DNA from 4 places in the Clostridium sp. HMP27 genome. Region 2 is predicted to be linked to each of the others. Evidence: riboswitches for the same ligand, from Rfam matches in the RefSeq annotation. Region 2 holds a riboswitch; each other region holds the start of a gene.

Region 1 (5,815 bases), on a different contig from region 2:
TCGGCTTGTTCTAAGTACTCTCTCATCTCATTTATATCTTCCATATTATTTATAGATATTATTTTAACTCCCATGTTTAAAAGTATATTATAATTAATTTGAGAGTCTCCTGAAATTCCCCGCTCTCCTCCTAACAAAAATACACCTACATCTTTTCCTATTACATGAAGATGTCTGGCTACTGCTAGCCCATCTCCACCATTGTTTCCCTTGCCACATATAATCGAGCAATTCTGCACATTCTCAATATCAATATTTTTTACAACTTTAAGTGCAGCATTTTCCATAAGCACTATGCTAGGTATTTTTAAAACTTCTATGGAGTATTTATCAATTTTCCTCATAACTTCTGCAGTACCTATTCTCATATATTAATACACCTCCAAAACTGCATAGGCTATAGCATTTTCTCTACTATGAGATATTGATACATGGAGCTTATATGGCTCTTTTACAAGTTCTTTTGCACCTCCATGTAAAAATGCTACAGGTGCTCCAAGTTCATCACGAAGAATCTCTATATCCTTTAAGGAAAATTTTCTAAATCCAGTTCCTAACGCTTTTGCTATGGCTTCCTTTGCAGCAAAATTACCTGCAACCACCTCTGACAGTAAATTCCTTGATCTAAAGTAATCAATTTCTCTTTGTGTAAATATCTTATATATAAAATTATTATTTTTCATTACGGCATTCTTTATTCTATATATTTCAATTATGTCTATGCCCGTTCCCCCTATCATATTTGTCACCGCCTTTTTATATAAAAATAAAATAGAGATATATATCTCTATTTTATCATTAATTCTATATTAATTAATCCCCATAATAAATCCTATAATAAAATAATCAAATTTAAATTTTATATTTATGTTATCTGTCCACAACCATTTTTTTATTTCTGCTTCCTGGCTGTTGGCCTCTAGTTTTTTATTATTAGTTAGTTGCTATTTCTCTTAATACGTTATCAAAATCACTAATATACTCGTCTACATAATCCCCTGCTATATCTATAAGATGTATCGGTGACACAGTGTTGTCGTGCAGCACTTTCAAAAGGCTATGTACTTTATGTCTTTGAGGACTTATATTCTTTATATAATCTCTTTCTATATTTACTATATTTCCCTCTACCTTATCCTGTCTTTCTATTTCTATTCCATAGGATTGTACTTCTATTAGTTCATCTCCATAATTAAGATTAAATTTATCCTTTATCAATCTATAAAAATAAGTCTTTTCCATATCTTCTCCTTGATGAATTTTTGATAAATTTTCAACTATTATCATAATTCATTTCCCTCCACTCGCTAAGTTATATTAATATAATAACATTTAAGATGAAAGAAACCTGTCATTTTATGAACCATGGTTTGGACAAGTTATTTTCCTAATATGACAAAGAAGGTAAAAAACACTTCCTAATAGTGAATACTTATCCATGCAATGGGAATAACTGTATTTTTCTGGATTTTTTCATGTCGAATTATAGTGTAAATTAAGTTAATTTCTACTTTAAATTTTTTATGTAATATTTTACATTTGAGTATTATAATAGATTTAAAACTTACATTAAACCCCTGTTTGTTATTAATTATGTAATTATTACATTGATTTACTCTAATAAAATAATAGCAGCAGCTATAAAGAATAGTACAACTCTTACACTTGTTAGCAATATATTACTTTTAATAAGTTTAAGTATAACATATATCAGACGCCTATTTTTTTACATTAGATAAAATTATAATAGCACTTATAACAGACACTATTCCTAACCATTCTACAACGCCAAGTGGAACTCTTAGCCACAGTACGGATAAAACCGCAGCGGATAAAGGTTCCATAGAGGATAATACGCTTGCTTCTGTTGGCTGTATATATTTTAAACTTTCCAAGTAGCAATAAAAAGCAACAAGGGTGCCAAATAATACTACAAACATAACAGCAACCATAGAATTAATGGACCATTGTCCCACAAAGTTCCAGGGCTGATGGATAAAACTAAAAGCTACTCCACCAATAAGCATACTCCATCCAACTATAAGTGTAGATCTCCATTTACCAAGTAATTCATGGGGATATAACGTGTAAAAAGCTGATGTAAAAGCTGAACCAATTCCCCACAATAATGCTAATTTAGAAATAGATATGGTGTAGATATTTCCTTTTGTAATTATAAGGAATGTTCCTAACATGGCAAAGATAATAGCTAAGCTTTGCCTTATACTTGGAACTTTTTTAGTCCTAATAGCTAAATAGCAAGTAATTATCACCGGTGATAGGTATTGTAGTATAGTTGCTGTTGCTGCATTGCCATGTTTAATGGCAGCAAAGTATGTATATTGTACACCTAACATTCCAATAACACTAAAAATTATAAGACTGTAACAGTTATGTTTAGATTTCCAAATCTTCCATATGTCTTGTTTTTCTCTTATGATTGCGTATGTTAACAAAATTATTCCTGATACTAATAAACGAATTACAACAAGCCACTCAGGGCTAAACCCCTTTTGTTGAAACAAATATTGAGCAGCAGTACCTGATATTCCCCACAGCATAGCTCCTATGATAACAAGCAGTAATCCTTTTGTTCTTGATTGAAGTTTTATCATTTTCCATCCACCCCACTATGTTATTTTCCCATATTCTATATTATATTAGAAATTAAAAGAGTGCAAAATTCAATATAATTTTGCACTCAAAGTAATAACTTAGTTCTAATTATCAATTAAATTACTTTTTTTAGAGCCCCTGCCTCCATATTCTTTATCTTAGGGAATCCTAATGCTATTGCAATAACTGCAGATATCCCAATTAAATATGGATAGTACAAATACTTCATTATTAAAAATGGTGAAATGCCTGCAATACCTGATGCAACTAATAACTGTGCTCCATATGGTATAACTCCTTGAGCAAAGCATGAAAAAGTATCTAGTAGACTAGCTGTTTTTTGTGGCTCTATATTATATTTTGAAGATATACTTTTTGCTAAAGGTCCTGTAGTTACTATAGCTATAGTATTGTTAGCAGTACATGCATCTACTAAAGTAACTAAAAGTCCTATAGCAAGCTCGGCACCCTTTCTCGATTTTACCTTGCTTGTTATAAAATGAAGTAAGAAATCTATACCTCCATTGTGTTTAATAAGTTCTACAGTTCCTCCAATTACAAGTGATACTATCACTAGTTCTGACATACCTGCTATTCCCTTTGCTATAGACTGAAGAAAAGCTATAACTCCCATAGATCCAGTAGCAATTCCTACTATACCTGAAAGCGCCACTCCACCCACTAAAACTAAAATTACATTTACACCTAAAAGTGCTGCTATAAGTACAGATAAATAAGGAAGTACCTTTACAATACTATACTGATAGTTTCCAGATAAAGTAGCATTATTACCTGATGTAATTACTGCAAATATCACTGCTGTAATAATTGCCGCTGGGAGTACTATAAAGAAGTTAGTTTTAAACTTGTCCCTCATTTCGCACCCTTGAGTTCTAGTAGCTGCAATTGTTGTATCAGAAATCATTGATAAATTATCGCCAAACATTGCTCCACCAATTACTGATCCTAGCACTAAAGCCACTGATATTCCAGTCTTATCAGCTACTCCTACAGCCATCGGAGATAGTGCAACTATTGTTCCTACAGAAGTTCCTATAGAAGTGGATATAAAGCATCCAATTATAAATATCCCTGAAATTAAAATATTACTTGGAAGCACTTTAAGTCCTAAGTTAACAGTAGATTCTACTGCTCCCATATCTTTTGCAACTTGTGCAAAGGCTCCTGCTAAGATAAATATTAAGCACATAAGTACAATATTTAAATCCCCTGCTCCCTTGCAAAATATTTCAACTTTGTCATTTATACTTTCTTTTTTATTCATAAGTAACGCTACCACTGCAGCAATCAAAAACGGAACAGTAACAGGCATAGCATAAAAATCATTAGTAACTAATGCTATTGATAAATATATCGCTACAAAAACTATTAGTGGTAGTAATGCTGTCGCCTTACCTTTTCTTTCAACTGAATTATTCATTTAATATCCTCCCATAATGACTATTTAAAATTAATTTACAAAATAAAAAAACCCCTTGCCGACAGACACAAGAAGTTACACTTCTCCCCTTATCTGTCAGGTATTCACCTGCTGGATTTAGCACCTTCAAAACAAACGTATTAAAACAAATGTATCTGGGTTGCCGGGCTTCATGGGGCCAGTCCCTCCGCCACTCTTGATAAGAAGTTCCTATTAAATTTTAAGGATAGTTTATCATCAAACTAATCTATTGTCAATCCTTTAAAAATTACCACATTTTAAGATAATGTTGATATATAGTATGGAATTTTTATTTAGGAAAGCTTCACTTCGTAAAAAAGCTCTAATATTTCTGATGTTAAACCACCTAAGCCTTCTAAACTCACTATCGTTCAGACAGTAGAAGACTCTTAACGGTGTTTTGACATCAGAAATAAAGAGCTTTTAATGCTTGTTCAATGCTTTCTACAATGCAAATCCCATACTATAATATTTAACATTAAAAATGTAAGTAGCCCTGCTAAAGGAAGAAATTTCACCTTAGTGAAATTTCAATAATGACTAGTAACTATTCAGTATTAACCATCAATTAAACTTTTATCACAAAATTCTTTCAAGTTTACTTTCTTAATCATTATCTGATAATTATTAGTGTATAATAATCTTAGGGTTAAAATTAAACTATGGGGAGCTGAGCATATGAACAATAAAGCTAATGGTACAACTTTTATTATTATTGGAAATGGCGCTGCTGGATTTTATGCTGCAGATGCTATAAGGCAGAAAAATTCAAAAGCCTACATAACAATGATTTCAGAGGAAAGTTATTATAGCTATTATAGACCTTCTCTTTCTGAATATCTTGCTAATGAGATTCCTGATAAAAAATTATATTTAAAAAATAAAAATTGGTTTGAAGAGAATAGTATAAACTTAAAACTAAATACTAAAGTAGAGAGTATTCTGACCAAAGAAAATAAGATAGTTTTATCTGATGGCTCTTGTTTAAATTACGATAAACTTATACTTGCAAATGGTGCACGTAACTTCATCCCACCAACTGCTGGTACTGACAAAAATGGAGTATTTTCCTTAAGAACAATAAATGATGCAGATAAAATAATAAGTTATGCAAAAGATTGTAAAAAAGCTGTAGTTATGGGTGGCGGTCTATTGGGGCTTGAGGCTGCATGGGAATTACAAAATTTAGGACTTGATGTAACTGTAGTGGAATTTTTCCAAAGACTTTTACCTAGACAATTAGATGAAGAAGGTGCTGAAATTTTTAAGAATCAAATTAGTAATTGCGGCATTAATGTAATTCTTGGTGACTCCCTAGTTGAAATACTCGGAAATGATAATGTAACTAATATAAAACTAAAAAGTGGCACTATCCTTGATACAGACATGGTATTATTTTCTGTTGGAATAAGAGCAAACAAAGAATTGGCTGAAAAGTGTGGAATAAAGACCGATAAATCTGTAGTAGTAAATGAAAAAATGGAAACTAACATACCTGATATATATGCTTGCGGAGATGTAGCAGAATTAAACGGTAGAAACTATGGCATTTGGCCTGCTGCTGTTCAAATGGGCAAAGTTGCCGGTATAAATGCCTCTGGAGATGAGTTAATATTTAAAGATTTTGTTTCATCTACAATTTTCTCCTCAATGGATACAAATCTTTTTTCCTCCGGATATTTTGATGATGAATGTGATGTTTTATCTTATAATAATGAAGATAATCAGATATATAAA
Region 2 (5,815 bases):
TATATTCTTTATCCTTATTATCTTCTTTTACTGCAATAATGTTAGCATATGGTGAATCCTTTGCTTCAATTGCTAAAGCATCTTTAGTTGGATTTAATCCTGCTGGCAGAGCATAGTTTGTATTTATTACTGCTACATCAACATCTTTTAAAGTTCTTGGAAGCTGAGCTGCTTCTAACTCTTCTATTTTTATATTTTTAGGATTTTCAGTAATATCTAATTTAGTGATTAATTCTCCTTCTTTAAACTTAGCAATTCCTTCTTTTTCAAGTAATCTTAAAGCCCTTGATCCATTTGTTGAATCATTTGGTACTGCTATTGTTGCTCCATCTTTTAAATCTTTTAAATTTTTAATTTTATCAGAGTATACTCCCATTGGTTCTAAGTGAACTTTCGCAACAGAAGCTAAATGAGTACCTTTTTCTTTATTAAATTGCTCTAAGTAAGGAATATGTTGAAAGAAGTTTGCATCTAATTCTCCTTGTTCAACTGCTGTATTTGGAATAACATAATCATCAAACACCTTGATTTCTAAAGTATAACCTTTTTTCTCTAGTATAGGTTTTACCTTTTCTAATATTTGTGCATGTGGTTCTGGAGTTGCCCCAACAACTATCTTCTTTTTCTCTGCAGGCTGAGCTGCTTCCTTATTGCCACATCCTGTTAGGCCAATTGCCCCTAAAACTACTGTACTTGCAAGTATTGCTGATAATATTCTCTTTTTCATTATAAAATGCCCCCTATTTATTAAAATATTTTTATTTGTTTACTTTTTTATATATTAAAGTTCCTATGCTTTGAAGCACTTGAACTAAAACTACTAAAACTATTACTGTAGCTATCAAAACATCATTTCTAAACATATGGTATCCATATCTTATTGCCACATATCCAAGCCCACCTGCACCAATAGCTCCTGCCATTGCCGAAAATCCTACTACACTAATTACTGTAAGAGTTATCCCCGATACAATAGAAGGAAGTGCTTCTGGCAGCATTACTTTGAATATAATTTGTGAAATACTGGCCCCAAAGGATTTTGCAGCTTCAACCACTCCTTTATCCACCTCTTTTAAAGCTGCTTCTATAATTCTTGTTACAAAAGGTGCTGAACCTATAGTCAGTGGTACAATTGCAGCAGGGGTTCCAATGGACTTTCCTACTATAAACCTTGTCACTGGTATAAGTATTACCATCAAAACTATAAAAGGAAATGATCTTAAAATGTTTATTATTGTATCTAAAATTTTATAAACTGCTTCATTTGGCTTTAATCCATCTTTAGCTGTTATTATCATTATAATTGCTGGTATAAATCCTATTAATACTGCTAAAGCTGTAGAAATTAAAACCATGATTAAAGTTTCACCTAAAGCTGGAAGTAATATTTGAGTTACCATACTTTATAGCACCTCCCAATGTACATTTTTTTTATCTAGATAAGAAGTAACTTGATTCTTCTTATCTTCTGTAGTATTAATTACAAGGCTTCCAAGTACTATTCCATTAAACTTCTCAAGTTTTCCCCAAACAATGGACACGTCTATGTTAAGTTCTCTAGCCATAGCTGTTATTACAGAACTCTTACTTATCTCCTTTGGGAAGAATAACTTTATATTTATCCCCTCTTCTGGCAATATCTCTTCTTCTCCCAAAAGATTTTCTAAATCTTTACTTGGATTTAGGAATACTTCTTCTACCTTTCCAGATTGAATTAATTTTCCACCTTCCATTAATGCAACTTTTGAGCAAGCTTCTTTTATAACCTCCATTTGATGAGTTACTATTACAATTGTTATGCCTAATTTATTATTTATCTCTCTTAATAATTCTAAAATGGACTTTGTTGTCTTAGGGTCTAATGCTGAAGTAGCTTCATCACATAATAAAACTTCCGGATTAAGAGTTAATGCTCTTGCAATTGCCACCCTTTGCTTCTGTCCTCCACTTAGCTCCTTTGGCATACTTTGAGCCTTATCCTCTAATCCTACAAGAGATAAAAGTTCTCTTACTCTTTTATTTATATCTTCCTTACTATATTTCCAGGTTTCCATAGGAAGAGCTATATTTTGCCACACATTTTTTCTATTTAACAAACTGAAATTTTGAAATATCATACCTATGTTTTTTCTAAACTCTCTAAGTTCTCTTTCTTTAAGCTCTTTTACTTCTTTGTTATTTACTATTACGTTTCCTGAATCATAACCTTCAAGTCCATTTATACATCTTAAAAGTGTTGATTTCCCTGCCCCACTGTGTCCTACAATTCCATATATTTCTCCCTTTTCTATAGTAATACTTACATTTTGCAAAACCTGATCTTCTCCAAAAAACTTATTAACATTATTTATTTCAATCATTGCTGCACCCCCTACTATCTAATAAAAAAATAAAGACCTAAGGATAACCTTAGGTCTGAAAAGATCCCGTCTACCCTCATCTCTCAGCTTACGCTGCAGGATTTAGCACCTTATATATATCACAATAATATATATTGGTTGCCGGGTTTCATCGGGCCAGTCCCTCCACCACTCTTGATAAGTCCTATTCGCTTTTATTGTTTTTTATTATATTACCATAGTCAAAGGTTGTCAATAACTTTTTTTTCTAATGATTCTGTAAAATGTGACATTATCAATTCTCCATCATATATTATAGTACAAGCTTGGGATGTTATCTTAATTTTATATGGAAACATCTCAATGAATTGGGATGTGCTGATTTGCAACGAAATCAAAGATTTCTACAAATCATGTAAATCATGCATAACTCATATAAGGAGTGATGTTTATGAATAGATTTGAAAAAATAACACCTTTTAATGGTTTTTATGAAGACCGTAATTTAGGACATCAGAATAATTATGCCTGGGCTATGGGGGAATTAGGCGATTATATATATGTTGGGGTAGGAAAAAATATAGTTTATACAGTTTTAAGATTCGTCTTTAATCTACCTGAACAATATATACCCGAAGTATTTATCCCAAGGCCTTCCATAAACCCAGGAGCTGAAATTTGGCGCTATAACAAAGATGGATCTGAAAATTGGACACAAGTTTATAAGTCTAATCCTCAAGATGGCATAGGCGATTTTAGATATATGATTAACTTCACTACAGCATCAGGAAAAAAAGTATTATTAGCTGCTGCTAATTCATTCTCGTCTGCAGTCAAAATGTTAATGTCCGAAGATGGTGAAAACTGGGAGGACGTAAGTGATGGTCTTACAGAAGGCGACACAGCAAGAGCCATGGTAGAGCATAACGGAAGAATGTATTTAGGCGTAATGAAAGGACTTGGCGGAAGTTTAGAGACTATTTTATATGAAACAAACGAACCTGAAAATGGGTGGACACGAGTTCAAATAGGAACAGGAGCAAATAATCCTCGTGGAGAAATTGCTTCAATGGAAAGCTTTAATAATCATCTTTATATTGGTACGGCTCCTCCTGGAGGATTTGAAGTTTGGAGAACTAATAGAGTATCCCCTATAGAGGATGATTGGAAACTTGTTGTAGATAAAGGTGCTGGTGAAGCCTTAAATCAATTACCTTTAAGCATGAAAGCTTTCAAAGGAGATTTATACGTTGGAACAGGAATATGGTTTGGAGTTTTCAGTATAGACCCTAGCCAAAGGTTTGTTCCCCCAAAAGGCTTTGATCTTATACGCGTTTCATCTAATGACGCTTGGAAGGTAGTTATAGGAAATGAAGCTATTTCTCCTACAAATCCAACTACTAGAGGAATTAGAAGACCCAATATTCCAGCTGGTCTTTGGGATATTTCTAATGCTTACTGCTGGCAGCTTGATGTTCATAACAATAGGCTGTATTTAGGCACCTGGGATGATTCAATATTATTTGCCACTTTATTGAAAACTTTAATAGCAAGATTTCCTAGCATTATATCAAGATTATCTGCCTCAAATACAGAAAATCAGGCAGCCTTAAATATTGATTCCTTAGACTTCGACTACAATTATGCACCACTAATAGAATCCCTTATACAATCTTTAGCTACTATAAAAGGTACCTTTGGTGGGGACTTATGGGTTTCCAATGATGGCTCTGACTGGAGATATATAAGTTTAAACGGCCTTGGAAATCCTCGTAATTATGGTTTGAGAAATCTACTTCCTTCAAAGAATGGTAAACTCTATATTGGAACTGCTAATCCCTTTGAAGGATGCGAAGTCTGGGTTTCAAGATAGTCAGTATAACTAACAGGATATTGCGACGTTTTTAATGTTAAATCTTCCGTATGGGTTCTGCATTGTTAATGAAACATCTCAGCTTACTGAGATATGCTAATTTATAATAAAATCATAGATTTCTATAAATTATGCAACGCGTTCACTACGCAAATGAGCTCCAATATCTGTCAATTTAAATCTCCTAAACTTTCTAAACTCGCTTACGCTCAAACAGCAGAAAGTTCTTTACGCTGATTTAAGTTGACAGATAAAAGCTTCTAATTGCTTGTTCAATGCTTTCTACAATACAGAATTCATAGTAGAAAGCATTGAATAAGCTCCAGAGTGACTTTATTTATAAATTTAAAATACCGTATAGAGCCTCCTACTGTCTGAGCCACAGCGAGTTTAGGATGCTTAGGCATTTTGAATTTGTAAATATTAGCCACTGTTAGCGAAATGAACGCTTTCCTAGATGCAAATTCTATACGGTAGGTTCAACATTATCTTAAAATATCATACTATTTCTATAATATGATGAACCTTTAGTAACCTATTCAAATATACTAATTATGTAAGTTATAAAATAAAGGAGAAAATCATGCTTTCTAACGAGCAATTTGTAAAAAATTCATTAGAACTAAACTTATTCTTCTTACGAATAATGAAGGAACATCTAATCTTTGTAAGTGCTTTCCTTATGCCTAAAGACGCTTACTTAATGGGTAATATTAATACTTTAAAATCCAATCTTGAAAAGTTGCTTGGACATACAATAATGTTATCAAGAGGAGTTATATCTCCAGCTGTGGACGAAACTGGTGATATAGTTACAAAATATACATTGAAAGCTGAAGACACTACAGAATTTTATACCGGCTTACCAATTGACACAAAATTTACAAAGGCAGAACTTGCACTCCCTAAATTCAATGCTATGGAGACTACTAAAGGACTTACCGAAAAAGTATTTTCATTAAATCAAAAAATCATGGATGTCATGAATACCGTTATTAAAATAAAATCAACGCTAAAAGAAAATGTTTTTAAATGCAAGATGTTTATAGGACTTTACCCTGCACTTACAGAACATGTGCTAGAAGAAGCATTGTTTTATTTTAGTATGCTTACAAAGCTACAAAAAAGAGTTGATATGGACATAAATAAAGAAATCGTTAAACAGGAAAGCTTCTGGAATGAAATTATGGCAGAACACTCAAAATTTATAAGGGGAATGTTAGATCCAACAGAAGAAGTATTAATTGAAATGGCTGATAAGTTTGGCGATGAATTTGATGAGTTAAATAAGAGAGCATTAAAACTTTTTGATGATATGTCAAAAATTAAAGAAGTAACTAGAGATAGCTTAAAAGCTACTACAAAACTTAGAGATTTCAAAATTCAAGGAACAGAAGGCATACTTTCTTGCAAAGTAAAATCTATAATATTGCCCCTACTTTCTGATCACGTTTTAAGAGAAGCAAATCATTACTTAAAGGCACTTAAAAGCTTGGATATAAATAGTAAGACAAAAAAATAAATTTTAGTGAACTTTAAAGGATATTACGACGTTAAATCTTCCGTATGGGTTCTGCATTTAAGAAAGCATTGAATGAGCTTT
Region 3 (5,815 bases), on a different contig from region 2:
CTGACGTGGCAAAATCGTTGAACAAACCTACAGTGATTTTTATACCACTTGGAACTAATTGTGGACCACATGATGGCAATACAATTATAGAAAGATATATAGATGAAGTTTCAAAGGTAAGAGGGATAGCGGTGGTAACAGGTGTTGGAAATGAGGGAGATGAAAACGGACATACTTCTGGAACTTTAGAAAAGCAGGGTGATAGGAAAGTTATTGAATTAAATATGGCTCCAGAACAAAGAAGCTTAGTTTTTCAAATATGGGTAAGAAGGCCTGATGTGTTTTCTATAGGTATAGTATCACCTTCAGGAGAAACTATAGATAGAATTCCAGCTAAGCTTCAAGAAGTAGAACAAATAAACCTAGTATTTGAAAGAAGCAGAGTATTTGTAGAATATTCACTTCCTGAAGAGTTAACAGGAGATGAATTAATATTAATACGAATTGAAAATGCTAGACCTGGAGTATGGCAGTTTGTACTATATGGGGATCTTGTTTTAGATGGAAGATATGATGCATGGCTTCCTCAAAAGCCATTGGTTAGGGAAGGAACGAGATTTTTAAACCCTACACCCTTTGTTACAATTCAAACACCAGCTACTGCAAGACAAGTACTAGTAGCTGCCTTTTATAATCAAAATACTAATGCAATAGTTGTGGAATCTGGTAGAGGGTATACTAGGGATGGAAGAGTAGTTCCTAATGTAGCGGCTGGAGGCATAAATGCTAAAACTACGGCAGTAGGAGGAGGAGTTACTACTATTAGTGGCAGCAGTGTAGCAGCAGCAGTTTACGCTGGAGCTTGTGCCCTATTATATCAATGGGGATTAGTAGATGGTAATGATCCAAGTCTTTTTGTAGGAAAGATGAAGACTTACTTTATAAGAGGGGCAAGAAGAAGGCAAGGGGATATCTATCCAAATCCTGAATGGGGTTATGGGCAGTTAGATTTAGAAAGGGTTTTTGAAACAATCCGTGCTGGAGGTAGGGGGCTAGATGAAACAATGCTAAGAAGTAGAAATATATCAATAAAAGAAGATTGTATAGAGTGTAATATAGGTGAAATATTTTTAAGAATACCAAAAGATATATAAAGTCGCCATTTAGGCGACTTTATAGTTTAAAGCAATATCTTTAAAAACGCATCTATTTCCCGGGAATTCAGATATATATCTCCGATTAGTCCATGTTTTAAATCAGTTTGCTTATTTGTATGAAAGTCAGAACCAGCAGTATAAAATAATCCACTTTCAATAGCTATTTTCATGAAAAATTCCATATCACTAGGTGTATGTGTAAAATGCTTTGCTTCTATACCATCAAATGGCATATTAATAATTTCTGTAAGACAGTTCTTATTTATAAGAATGGGGTGAGCTAAAACTACTGTTGCTCCAAATAGCTTTAACGCCTTAATTCCATCATCAACAGATAACCTATGGCTATTTTTATTATAACTGCTTTGTAGATTTATTAAGTGTTTTGCATCATTTCCTCTATGATTTTTTACAAGGTTTAGGAATCTCTCAAAGGTTTTATCCTTATATCTATCATCTTTAAAGTAACCTAAAATATGAACACTCTTATTTTTATAACGTGAAGATAATTCAACCCCTGGAATTACCGTAATTCCAAGTTTTATACCTGCTTCAATGGCTTCTTCAACACCTAATATAGTATTGTGGTCTGTGATAGATATTATATCCATATGTTCATTGCTTGCAAGGCTTACTATTTCACTTGGAGTAAGGTCGCCATCGGATGCTGTAGAATGTATGTGAAAATCACCCTTATAAAACATATTAAAATCCTTTAATTAATTATTATACATTTATAGTATTAAAAAGAATTAATAAAGGGTACTAGAAATCATAGATATTATAACAAAAATATAGATTATAAATATTAAGTTTAATATTTATCTATAGCTTTTCTCTAATTATAGGCATACTCATGCACCTTGGACCGCCACGTCCTCGTGATAACTCATAGGATTGGAATTCTAACACTTCAACGCCATTTTTGCGAAGTGCTTCATTTGTAACATAATTACGATCATAACAAATTACTTTCCCAGGAGAAATAGCCAAAGTGTTACTTCCGTCACTCCATTGCTCTCGGCTAGCAGCAATTGGATCTCCGTTTCCACATCTAATTAAGTTTACCGCAGGTAGACTTAAATGTTTTTTTAGTATATCGCATAAGTCATCACATTCATAAGTAATGCTTATCTCATTATTTTTGCTTCTAGTTATTCTATATACATCTAAAGGATCCTCAATTCCTGGATATATGCTAAACTTATCATAGTCTACCATTGTAAATACAGTATCTAAATGCATATATGCCCTTGCTTTTGGAATATCTAAGGCTAAAACTACTTCGAAGGGTTCATCTGAAGCTAAGAGTTTATGTGATAATCTTTCAATAGCCATTGGATCTGTTCTATCGCTAATACCTATAGCTAGTATTTTGTCAGAAAGAACTAAAATATCTCCACCCTCGATAGGATGTGTCTTATCACGGTTGTACCAACGGCTTACATCTTTAAATCTAGGGTGATAATTAAAGATATATTTAGCAAATAAAGTTTCTCTATTCCTTGTGGTATTTGCCATCACATTTAAAGAAATCCCTCTTCCAATTGAGGCAAATGGATCCCTTTGAAAATAAAGATTTGGAATAGGATCCAAATAAAATGGGTAAGGATTTTTAACCATATCGCCTAGTGATTTAGGCTTAATATGCCTAAGTTCCTCTTTACGTACTCCAGATATACATTTTCTTATAAGTTCATGAGGGGAATATGGGTTAAATAATTCCATAATGGCTTCTTGCAAGCCCCATGTAACTACACCGCCTTCCTCCATAAACTCTGTCAAAAACTCTTGCCTGATTTGTGGATATTGTAAGATTTCTGCCATCAAATCTGTTAAGTATAGGACCTCCACACCTTCTTTTTTTAAAATATTGGCAAATTCAGTGTGCTCTTTGCGAGCTTGTTTTAAATAAGCAATTTCATCAAATAAAAGTCTTCTTAAATAATCTGGCACTATATTTTCAATTTCTTCCCCAGGGCAGTGAAGTAGTACACATTTTAGTTTTCCTATTTCGTTGTAAACAGAAATACTTGGGTTAGAATACATAGGCTTCATCCTTTCTATTATCTATTCTAACCATTAGTTTATCAATTCAATAAAATATTATGCTAATTTATATTTACATAGAAATGGATTAAAGATTAATTGGATTTAATTCTATTAAATTCAGATGTTATTTTTTGTAATTTATCTTTATTTGTAATCAAAGTGAGTCCAGTAATTGCTAGAGCTTTTGCACCGATAATTAATGCCTCATCGGCTTCCTTAGAAACAGATGCTTCACAAAATTCAGGGGTATGTCCTACTAAGGTATTACCACCAATTTTTATATGAGGATGTATAGTAGGAACAACCTGACTTATATTTCCTGCATCTGTTGACCCTAATCCCTCTTTTGCCTTGGTGCTTATTTCTAAACCAAGCAAGTTAGAACTTTCAATAAATAGTTCATCAAAACTTTTATTGATAAGAAAGTTGTCAACTTTATTTTGAAAGGCTATTATATTTAGTTTCGCACCAGTGGCAAGAGCAGCACCTTGCGCAATGTTTTTAATTTTAGAGGTAACTTCATCACAAATTTTTCTAGTAGCTGCACGAATAAAAAATCTTGCTTTTGCATAATCAGGCACTATATTTGGGGCATCACCACCATGAGTAATAATTCCATGTATGCGTACATCCGTAGGCACATGTTGCCTTAAGGCATTTATACCGTTAAAAAGCTGAATAACCGAATCTAGGGCATTAATACCCTTTTCAGGTGAACCTGAGGCATGGGCTGATTTGCCTATGTATTCGAAATCAAGTGGGTCCACAGCTAGAGAATTTCCAGTTACCCCTGTTGTATTTGCTGGATGAATTATCATACAAGCATCTATACCCTGAAGCAAATTATGATTAACAAAACTTGCTTTGGCACTTCCATTTGGTCCACCTTCTTCTGCAGGAGTACCTAGGACTACGACTTCTCCACCTATTTCATCTAAAAGGCATGAAAGGGAAATAGCGGCTGCCGTACTAATTGTTCCAATCATATTATGCCCACAGGCGTGTCCTAGTCCTGGCAAGGCATCATATTCTGCTAAAAATCCTATAGTAGGACCTCCAAGCTTTGTTGATTTTTTTCTTGCTATAAAGGAAGTATCATGACCTGCTACAGCTCTTTCTACAGAAAAACCTGAATCAGCCAAGGTATCTGCAAGAAGTCTAGATGCAAAAAACTCTTGATTACCTATCTCCGGATTATCATGAATTTGATGACTTATTTTTATATATTTATCTCTTTCATTGTCCAATTTATCAATAATGCTTTTTTGATAGTTATTTAATATTTTACTCATTGTAATAGTTCCCCCTTTTTATAAGCATATAAAGATACTAGTCTTTATAAACTTGCGATAATAAAATTAGATAAAATAAAAATCTTCTTCCTAGATGGAAGAAGATTTTAAAACATAAACTCTTATAAGAGCAATATTTAAATTTAACACCTTCCCTCATCTACCAGAACAAACTTCTGTTGGATTTAGCACCATACAGGCTAATGATACCTGCTGGTTGCTGAGACGTCATAGGGCCAATCCCTCGGTCTCTCTTGATAAGGATACTTATTAACTTTTAACTTTATCATGACAAAGATTAATTGAGTAAGATTATATATGCATAAGTAAGAATTGTCAACAAATTTATAATGTTTGTTGGATTGACGGTAATGTATGATTATTACATGATTAAATAAAAAATTTTGTGAATTATGTTTAATTTAATAATTTATTTTTCAATACTTTCCCCAAATATATTAAAGTATATTTATTATATGAATAGCAAAAAAAGTTTATTTTTCTATAAAAAATTTTATTGACATTTAAAAAAGATGAGAATATAATAAGTCTCAAGCAGAAAATGCTAACTTAAAAATCGAATATAGATCCTTATCTAGAGAAGCAGAGGGACTGGCCCGATGAAGCTTCAGCAACCAGCAATGCTTATTTGCAAAGCAAGGTGCTAAATCCTGCAGACATTAGTCTGAAAGATGAGGGAAGGTAATAGTTTAAAAGCGGTCCTTCCATGGGGCTTTTTTTATTGAAGTTATCCTCTTTCTCATCTGGGAAAGAGGATTTTTTATTTTATTTGGGGAGGGAAATGAATGATTTATTTAAAGGATGTTAAAAAAGTCTATGAAACTAAAGAGCATAAGATAGAGGCTGTGAAGGGAGTGAACTTACATGTAGAAGCTGGCAAGATAATGGGAATTATCGGATATAGTGGAGCAGGGAAAAGTACTTTAATTAGATGTATTAATTTACTTGAATCTCCTACTTGCGGCGAGGTAATTGTAAATGGGAAAAACCTCACAAAGTTATCACCGAAGGAGCTTAGAAAAACTAGGGAAAAGATAGGTATGATTTTTCAGCACTTTAATCTTATGAGGAGTAGAAATGTATTTGAAAATGTAGCCTATCCTCTTAAAGGAAAAGGTCTTACTAAAGAACAAATAAAGCAAAAGGTAGAAAGCCTTTTGGAATTAGTGGGATTAAGCGATAAAATAAAGGTTTATCCTGGAGAGCTAAGTGGAGGACAAAAGCAAAGAGTTGCCATTGCTAGAGCACTAGCAAATGACCCACAGGTGCTTTTATGTGATGAAGCTACTTCAGCATTAGATCCTCAGACAACTGGATCCATTCTAAAGCTTTTAAAACAAATAAATGAAGAAT
Region 4 (5,815 bases), on a different contig from region 2:
AATGCTGGAATTAAGTATTCATCAACTATAGTTAAACCATCCTTAACCACTAATAGCTCCCTTGTAATTTGTGATGCATCTTCTTTTAAGCCTTTTATTATTATTTCTTTTAAATCTCTATTATTATTTGCCTTAGGAAGTTCCTTTACATCAATATCTGAATATGTATTTACATATTCCTTTGCTTCCTTATCTATATTAGCTAATACCTTAAAGGCTTTTATAACATCCATTACTTCCTTATTTCCTGGATTTAATATTGGAGCATCTAATCCTGCAGCTAGCGTCATTGAAAGAAAAGTTTGATTTAAAATTTCCCTTTTAGGAAGTCCAAAAGATACATTACTTACTCCAAGTACCGTACTTACTCCAAGCTGTTTCTTTACCATTCTTACAGCCTTTACTGTCTCTATAACCTCTTTTTGCTGAGCTGAAGCTGTGAGAACTAAGCAATCTATTAAAATATCTTCTTTATTTATGCCGTATTCTTTAGCAGTATTTATAATTTTTTCTGCAATCTTAACCCTTTCCTCCGCCTTAGCTGGTATGCCACTTTCATCAAGAGTAAGTCCTACTATGCAAGCACCATATTTCTTAGCAATAGGGAAAATTTTCCTCATAACTTGCTCTTTGCCGTTAACTGAATTTATGATAGGTTTACCATTGTAAATTCTTGCAGCAGCTTCTATAACTTTTGCATCCGAACTATCTATTTGAAGTGGAACATTTAATATTGATTGTATTTCCTTAATGGTCCTTACCATCATTTCCTTTTCATCTATTTCTGGCAGCCCTACATTTACATCTAATACATCTGCTCCTGACTCTACTTGATTTATAGCTTCAGTTAATATGTAATCTATATTATTGGCTTTCAATGCATCCTTGAACTTCTTCTTTCCCGTTGGATTGATTCTCTCTCCTATAATCTTTACTTCTTCACCTAATATTACACTTTTGCTAGATGAACATATTGCTGTGAGTCTTTTATTATTTAATTTAAATGGTTTTAGATCCTTTATACTATCAACAACCACTCTTATATATTTATCAGTTGTACCACAGCAACCACCTAAAATACATACTCCTTTTTGAGCCATTAGCTTCACATATATTCCGAAATATTCCGGAGTAATATCATATATAGTTTTATCATCTTCTACTCTAGGAAGGCCTGCATTGGCTTGAACTATAACAGGAGTTGATGAATACTCTAATATATTTTCTACTATAGGCATTAGTTCCTTAGGTCCAAGAGAGCAATTTACTCCTAGAGCATCTACTCCTAGGCCTTCTAAAAGAGTTACCATAGTAAGAGGATCTGTTCCTGTAAAAGTTCTCCCATCTTCTCCAAAAGTCATAGTACAAAACACCGGTAATCTGCTATTTTCTTTTGCTGCTAATACTGCTGCTTTAGCTTCGTAAAGATCAGAAATTGTTTCTATTAAAATCAGATCACATCCTGCTTTAACTCCGGCCTCTATCTGTCTTTTAAAAATTTCATAAGCGCTTTGAAATTTTAATACTCCTATAGGTTCAAGCATCTGACCAATAGGTCCAATATCTAATGCTATATATTTTCCATCATTAGTTTTTCTAGCTTCTTTAGCAATCTCTACTGCTTTTGTTATTATTTCTTCTACAGAGTAACCTGTATCCTTAAGCTTTAACTCATTAGCTCCAAATGTATTAGTAGTAATTATATCCGAACCTGCTTCTATATATTTTTCATGAACTTCTTTAATTATTTCAGGGTGTATAATATTATACATCTCCGGAATTTCTCCAGCTATAAGTCCTCTACTTTGGAGCATTGTTCCCATAGCTCCATCGAAAAATATAAATTGCTTTGCTAAAATATCCTTAATCTCCACAGTCATTACCCCTTTTTCTATATTGACATTCTATAAAATTATTGCATTTCTTACATTCAGAATGCTGAGCTTTGATGTTCTTATCCTGAAATCCTATTACTGCACTTACTGATTTTCTTGGTATTAAAATATAATTTTCAGTTACTGTAAGCCCTATGTTTTTTTGTGTATCTAAAGCACTTATTATTTGGGGTTGAATATCTATTAAAAAATCTCCATATCCAGGGCTATATCTATAGGTAATGTCTAGTGTTTTACTTCGAGCTTCCTTTTGTATCTCCTTTTGAGCCTCATCACAAATCCATTCTACGCATACAGATGCACATGCATCTAATATTAGTGCTCTAGTCATGCTTACTTTTTCATAATACCTTATTTTAGTATCCATATTGCTTCCAAGGGTTGCTGCCATAACAGCGCACATAGATGACTCCTTAAGATGTTCCAATATATCTTTTCCTTTGAACACCAAATTGCTTTCTAATAATCTTACTTGTTCCCTACTTTTCTCAATATCAAATATTTTATATGTGTATTTACAATTTGAAATTTCTTTTACTTCATTTATGCATTCGTCTATTAACAAATTTATATTCGTATCAATAACTCCATTTTTATATCCAAGATATCTTAGGACTTCTTTTTTATCTATATGCATCCTTATCCCCCTCAAAGTTACCTATATATAATTTAGTCTTTATAAAATGTAGTACTAAATCCCTTATCCAAAACATATCTCGCATACTCTTTTGCTCCGAATAAAGATAAATCCTTATAGTTGCCACATTGAAGATCATTAGCTGCTGGTACTTCATCTGATTGTAGTACTTGTTTTAAAGATGTTTCAAGAGCATTTTTTACTGTTGTTGATTCTACATCTCCCCACAGTATAAGGTAAAACCCAGTTCTGCATCCCATTGGCGATAAATCAATTACATTTTCCAAGTGCTCCCTTAAATATCCTGCAAGAAGATGTTCTAAAGCATGTAATGATGCCGTTGGCATTGCCTCCTGATTTGGTTGCAAAAACCTTAAATCAAACTTTGTTACTTTATCACCATTTTTCCCATTAAGAACTCCTGCTTTTCTTACATATGGTGCACTAACCTTCCTGTGATCTAATTGAAAGCTTTCTACCTTTTCCATATAAAATTCCTCCCTATAATTTATATATTAATATAACCTATACTTATATTAAATAATGGTTTTTAAAATCATTAAAGCCTATTCTCACTATTTAATGCACTTACAATAGAATCTATGTTAGATACTATCTTTTTAGCTACCTCTGGATTATTCATTGTATATATGTGAATGCCATCTACTCCTGAAGACAACAAATCAATTATTTGCTCTGTAGCATAGGCAATCCCAGCATCTCTTAATGCCTGCGGGTTATCTATATATTTATTTATTATTTTCGTAAATTTCTCTGGAATATGTGCGCCACATAAACTTGCTATTCTAACTATTTGTTTACTATTTATCACAGGCATAATACCTACTTCAATAGGAATGTTTATTTTCTTATCCTCTGCCCTTTGCTTAAAGTCATAAAAAAACTTATTATTAAGAAATAATTGAGTTATCATAAAATCCACTCCTGAGTTTACTTTGCTTTTAAGATTTTTAAAATCCTCGTCTGCGCTATTGCTTTCAATATGGGTCTCCGGATAGCACGCTGCCGCTATACAAAAATCCCCATGATTCTTTATATCTTTTATTAAATCTTCTGCATATTTAAAATGAAGAGGTTCTGGGAATTTAAAGTTTGTGTCTTGAGGCAAATCTCCTCTAAGTGCTAGTACATTTTTAATATTGTTTTCTTTTAAATCATTCAAAATTCCATTGACTTCGTCTCTAGTAGATGTCATGCACGTTAGGTGCGCTAGTGCTTCAATATTATATTTATTTTTTATAATAGAAGCTATCTCTACAGTCTTATTCCTAGTTTCACTGTTTCCACCTGCCCCATAGGTTACACTGATATAATCTGGTTTCAAAGGTGCTAATTCATCAATTGTATTATATATAGTATCGATTGAAGATTCTTTTTTAGGTGGAAAAATCTCAAAGGATATTATCGGTTTCTTGCGTGAGAATATGTCTTTTATATACATTTTCGAGCCCCCTAATAAATGATTTTTTATTATTAGATTAAAATCTTTGCTTTTCACTGAAAGTTTTGTATACTTAATAAAAAAATAAGACCTAAAGGATATCCTTTAGGTCTTTATGCCTATTGCCATCCTTATCTTCCAGCTTTCGCTGCAGGAATTGGCACCATTGTATGAATTATAAAAATACATACCGGTTGCCGGGCTTCACAGGGCCAGTCCCTCCACCTCTCTTGATAAGAAATATTCTGTTTTTCTTATGATTATATATGTGTATTTTATTAATGTCAACCTTTTGTTTATTTCCCTCAAAGTTTTTATATTAACAATCTCTAACAAATCTTTCTATTCTTTTAAGTGCTTCCATAATGTTATCCATTGAAGAAGCATAACAGGTTCTTACGAACCCTTCTCCACACTCTCCAAACGCGTGTCCTGGAACCGCTAACACTTTTTCCTTCATTAGAAGTCTTTCACAAAACTCATCTGATGTTAACCCAGTTGATTTTATACATGGGAATAAATAAAATGCCCCCTTAGGTTCGAAACAATCAAGCCCCATCTTTCTAAATCCATTTACCATTACTCTTCTTCTTCTATTGTATTCTCTGACCATTTCTTGAACATCTCTATCACTATTTTTCAAAGCTTCAATAGCAGCATATTGACCCGTTGTATTAGAACACATAATTGCATATTGATGAATCTTTTTCATAGCATCTATTAATATACGATGTCCACAAACATAGCCCATTCTCCACCCTGTCATAGCGTAAGATTTTGAAAAACCATTGATAACTATAGTTTTTTCGTACATTTCCGGAAAGCTTGCAATAGAAACATGCTCTCCTTCATAAGTTAATTCAGAATATATCTCATCTGATAATACAATTATGTCCTTATCTTTAAGAACATCTACAATTGCTGATAATTCTTCCCTTGTCATAATGGCTCCAGTTGGGTTATTTGGAAAAGGCACAATAACTACTTTAGTCTTTGGAGTTATCGCCTGAGCAAGCAACTCTGGAGTTAATTTAAATTCATCTTCAGCTCTAAGATTAATAACCACTGGTTTAGCACCAGTGAAAACAGTGCATCCTTTATATGCAACGAAACTTGGTTCCGGTATAATAACTTCATCACCTTCTGCAACCAATGCCCTAAGCGCTATATCAATGCCCTCACTTCCTCCAACAGTAACAAGTATTTGATTATCAGCATTATACTTTAAATCATACTTCCTATTTAAATATGATGAAATTTCATCTCTAAGTTCAATAAGGCCTGCATTCGAAGAATAGTGTGTATGCCCTTTTTCTAGGGAATAAATGCCGGCTTCTCTTATATTCCATGGAGTTACAAAATCCGGTTCTCCAACTCCAAGAGATATTACGTCATCCATTTCATTTATCATATCAAAGTACTTTCTTATACCTGAAGGTGGCATATTACTAACCTTAGGTAAAATCATATCTTCTATCTTCATATAAATATAGCCTCCCTATCATCCCTTACTTTTTCTTCAAATATAACACCTTTGTCTTTATATTTTTTAAGTATAAAGTGTGTTGCAGTGCTTAAAACTCCCTCTTGTGTAGCCAGTTTTTCTGATACAAAAAGTGCTACCTCTTTTATAGTCTTTCCTTCAACAATGACAGTTAAATCAAATCCCCCCGACATTAAATAGCAAGATTTAACCTCTGGAAATCTATATATTCTTTCTGCCACTTTATCAAAACCTTCTCCTCTTTGTGGAGTTACTTTTACCTCTATCAGCGCTATAACACTGTCTTTACTTGTTTGATCCCAATTAATTAAAGCAGT

Evidence for each region. Region 2 has a riboswitch for S-adenosylmethionine ahead of DP68_RS07320 (methionine ABC transporter ATP-binding protein). Riboswitches for the same ligand answer to the same signal wherever they lie in the genome.
Region 1: it holds a riboswitch for S-adenosylmethionine, as region 2 does, so the genes downstream of both, DP68_RS10990 (Na+/H+ antiporter NhaC family protein) here and DP68_RS07320 (methionine ABC transporter ATP-binding protein) in region 2, are expected to answer to the same signal.
Region 3: it holds a riboswitch for S-adenosylmethionine, as region 2 does, so the genes downstream of both, DP68_RS04555 (M20 family metallopeptidase) here and DP68_RS07320 (methionine ABC transporter ATP-binding protein) in region 2, are expected to answer to the same signal.
Region 4: it holds a riboswitch for S-adenosylmethionine, as region 2 does, so the genes downstream of both, metF (methylenetetrahydrofolate reductase [NAD(P)H]) here and DP68_RS07320 (methionine ABC transporter ATP-binding protein) in region 2, are expected to answer to the same signal.

Annotation. Positions count from the first base shown of each region.
Region 1 covers NZ_JMFY01000019.1:18,647-24,461, reverse strand. The annotation lists gene DP68_RS11010 (bifunctional ADP-dependent NAD(P)H-hydrate dehydratase/NAD(P)H-hydrate epimerase) at 1-368, opposite strand, end outside; gene acpS (holo-ACP synthase) at 372-740, opposite strand; gene DP68_RS11000 (DUF6514 family protein) at 934-1,287, opposite strand; gene DP68_RS10995 (EamA family transporter) at 1,719-2,615, opposite strand; gene DP68_RS10990 (Na+/H+ antiporter NhaC family protein) at 2,732-4,057, opposite strand; SAM riboswitch class I at 4,144-4,263, opposite strand; gene DP68_RS10985 (FAD-dependent oxidoreductase) at 4,757-5,815, shown strand, end outside.
Region 2 covers NZ_JMFY01000015.1:14,311-20,125, reverse strand. The annotation lists gene DP68_RS07330 (MetQ/NlpA family ABC transporter substrate-binding protein) at 1-727, opposite strand, end outside; gene DP68_RS07325 (methionine ABC transporter permease) at 759-1,400, opposite strand; gene DP68_RS07320 (methionine ABC transporter ATP-binding protein) at 1,404-2,360, opposite strand; SAM riboswitch class I at 2,434-2,544, opposite strand; gene DP68_RS07315 (hypothetical protein) at 2,791-4,212, shown strand; gene DP68_RS07310 (DUF2935 domain-containing protein) at 4,796-5,734, shown strand.
Region 3 covers NZ_JMFY01000008.1:29,024-34,838, forward strand. The annotation lists gene DP68_RS04540 (S8 family peptidase) at 1-1,094, shown strand, start outside; gene DP68_RS04545 (PHP domain-containing protein) at 1,121-1,801, opposite strand; gene arcA (arginine deiminase) at 1,923-3,146, opposite strand; gene DP68_RS04555 (M20 family metallopeptidase) at 3,242-4,441, opposite strand; SAM riboswitch class I at 4,595-4,705, opposite strand; SAM riboswitch class I at 5,030-5,140, shown strand; gene DP68_RS04560 (methionine ABC transporter ATP-binding protein) at 5,248-5,815, shown strand, end outside.
Region 4 covers NZ_JMFY01000001.1:209,117-214,931, reverse strand. The annotation lists gene DP68_RS01000 (homocysteine S-methyltransferase family protein) at 1-1,874, opposite strand, end outside; gene DP68_RS00995 (vitamin B12 dependent-methionine synthase activation domain-containing protein) at 1,864-2,532, opposite strand; gene DP68_RS00990 (S-ribosylhomocysteine lyase) at 2,565-3,020, opposite strand; gene metF (methylenetetrahydrofolate reductase [NAD(P)H]) at 3,092-3,994, opposite strand; SAM riboswitch class I at 4,123-4,234, opposite strand; gene DP68_RS00980 (aminotransferase class I/II-fold pyridoxal phosphate-dependent enzyme) at 4,314-5,477, opposite strand; gene DP68_RS00975 (Lrp/AsnC family transcriptional regulator) at 5,474-5,815, opposite strand, start outside.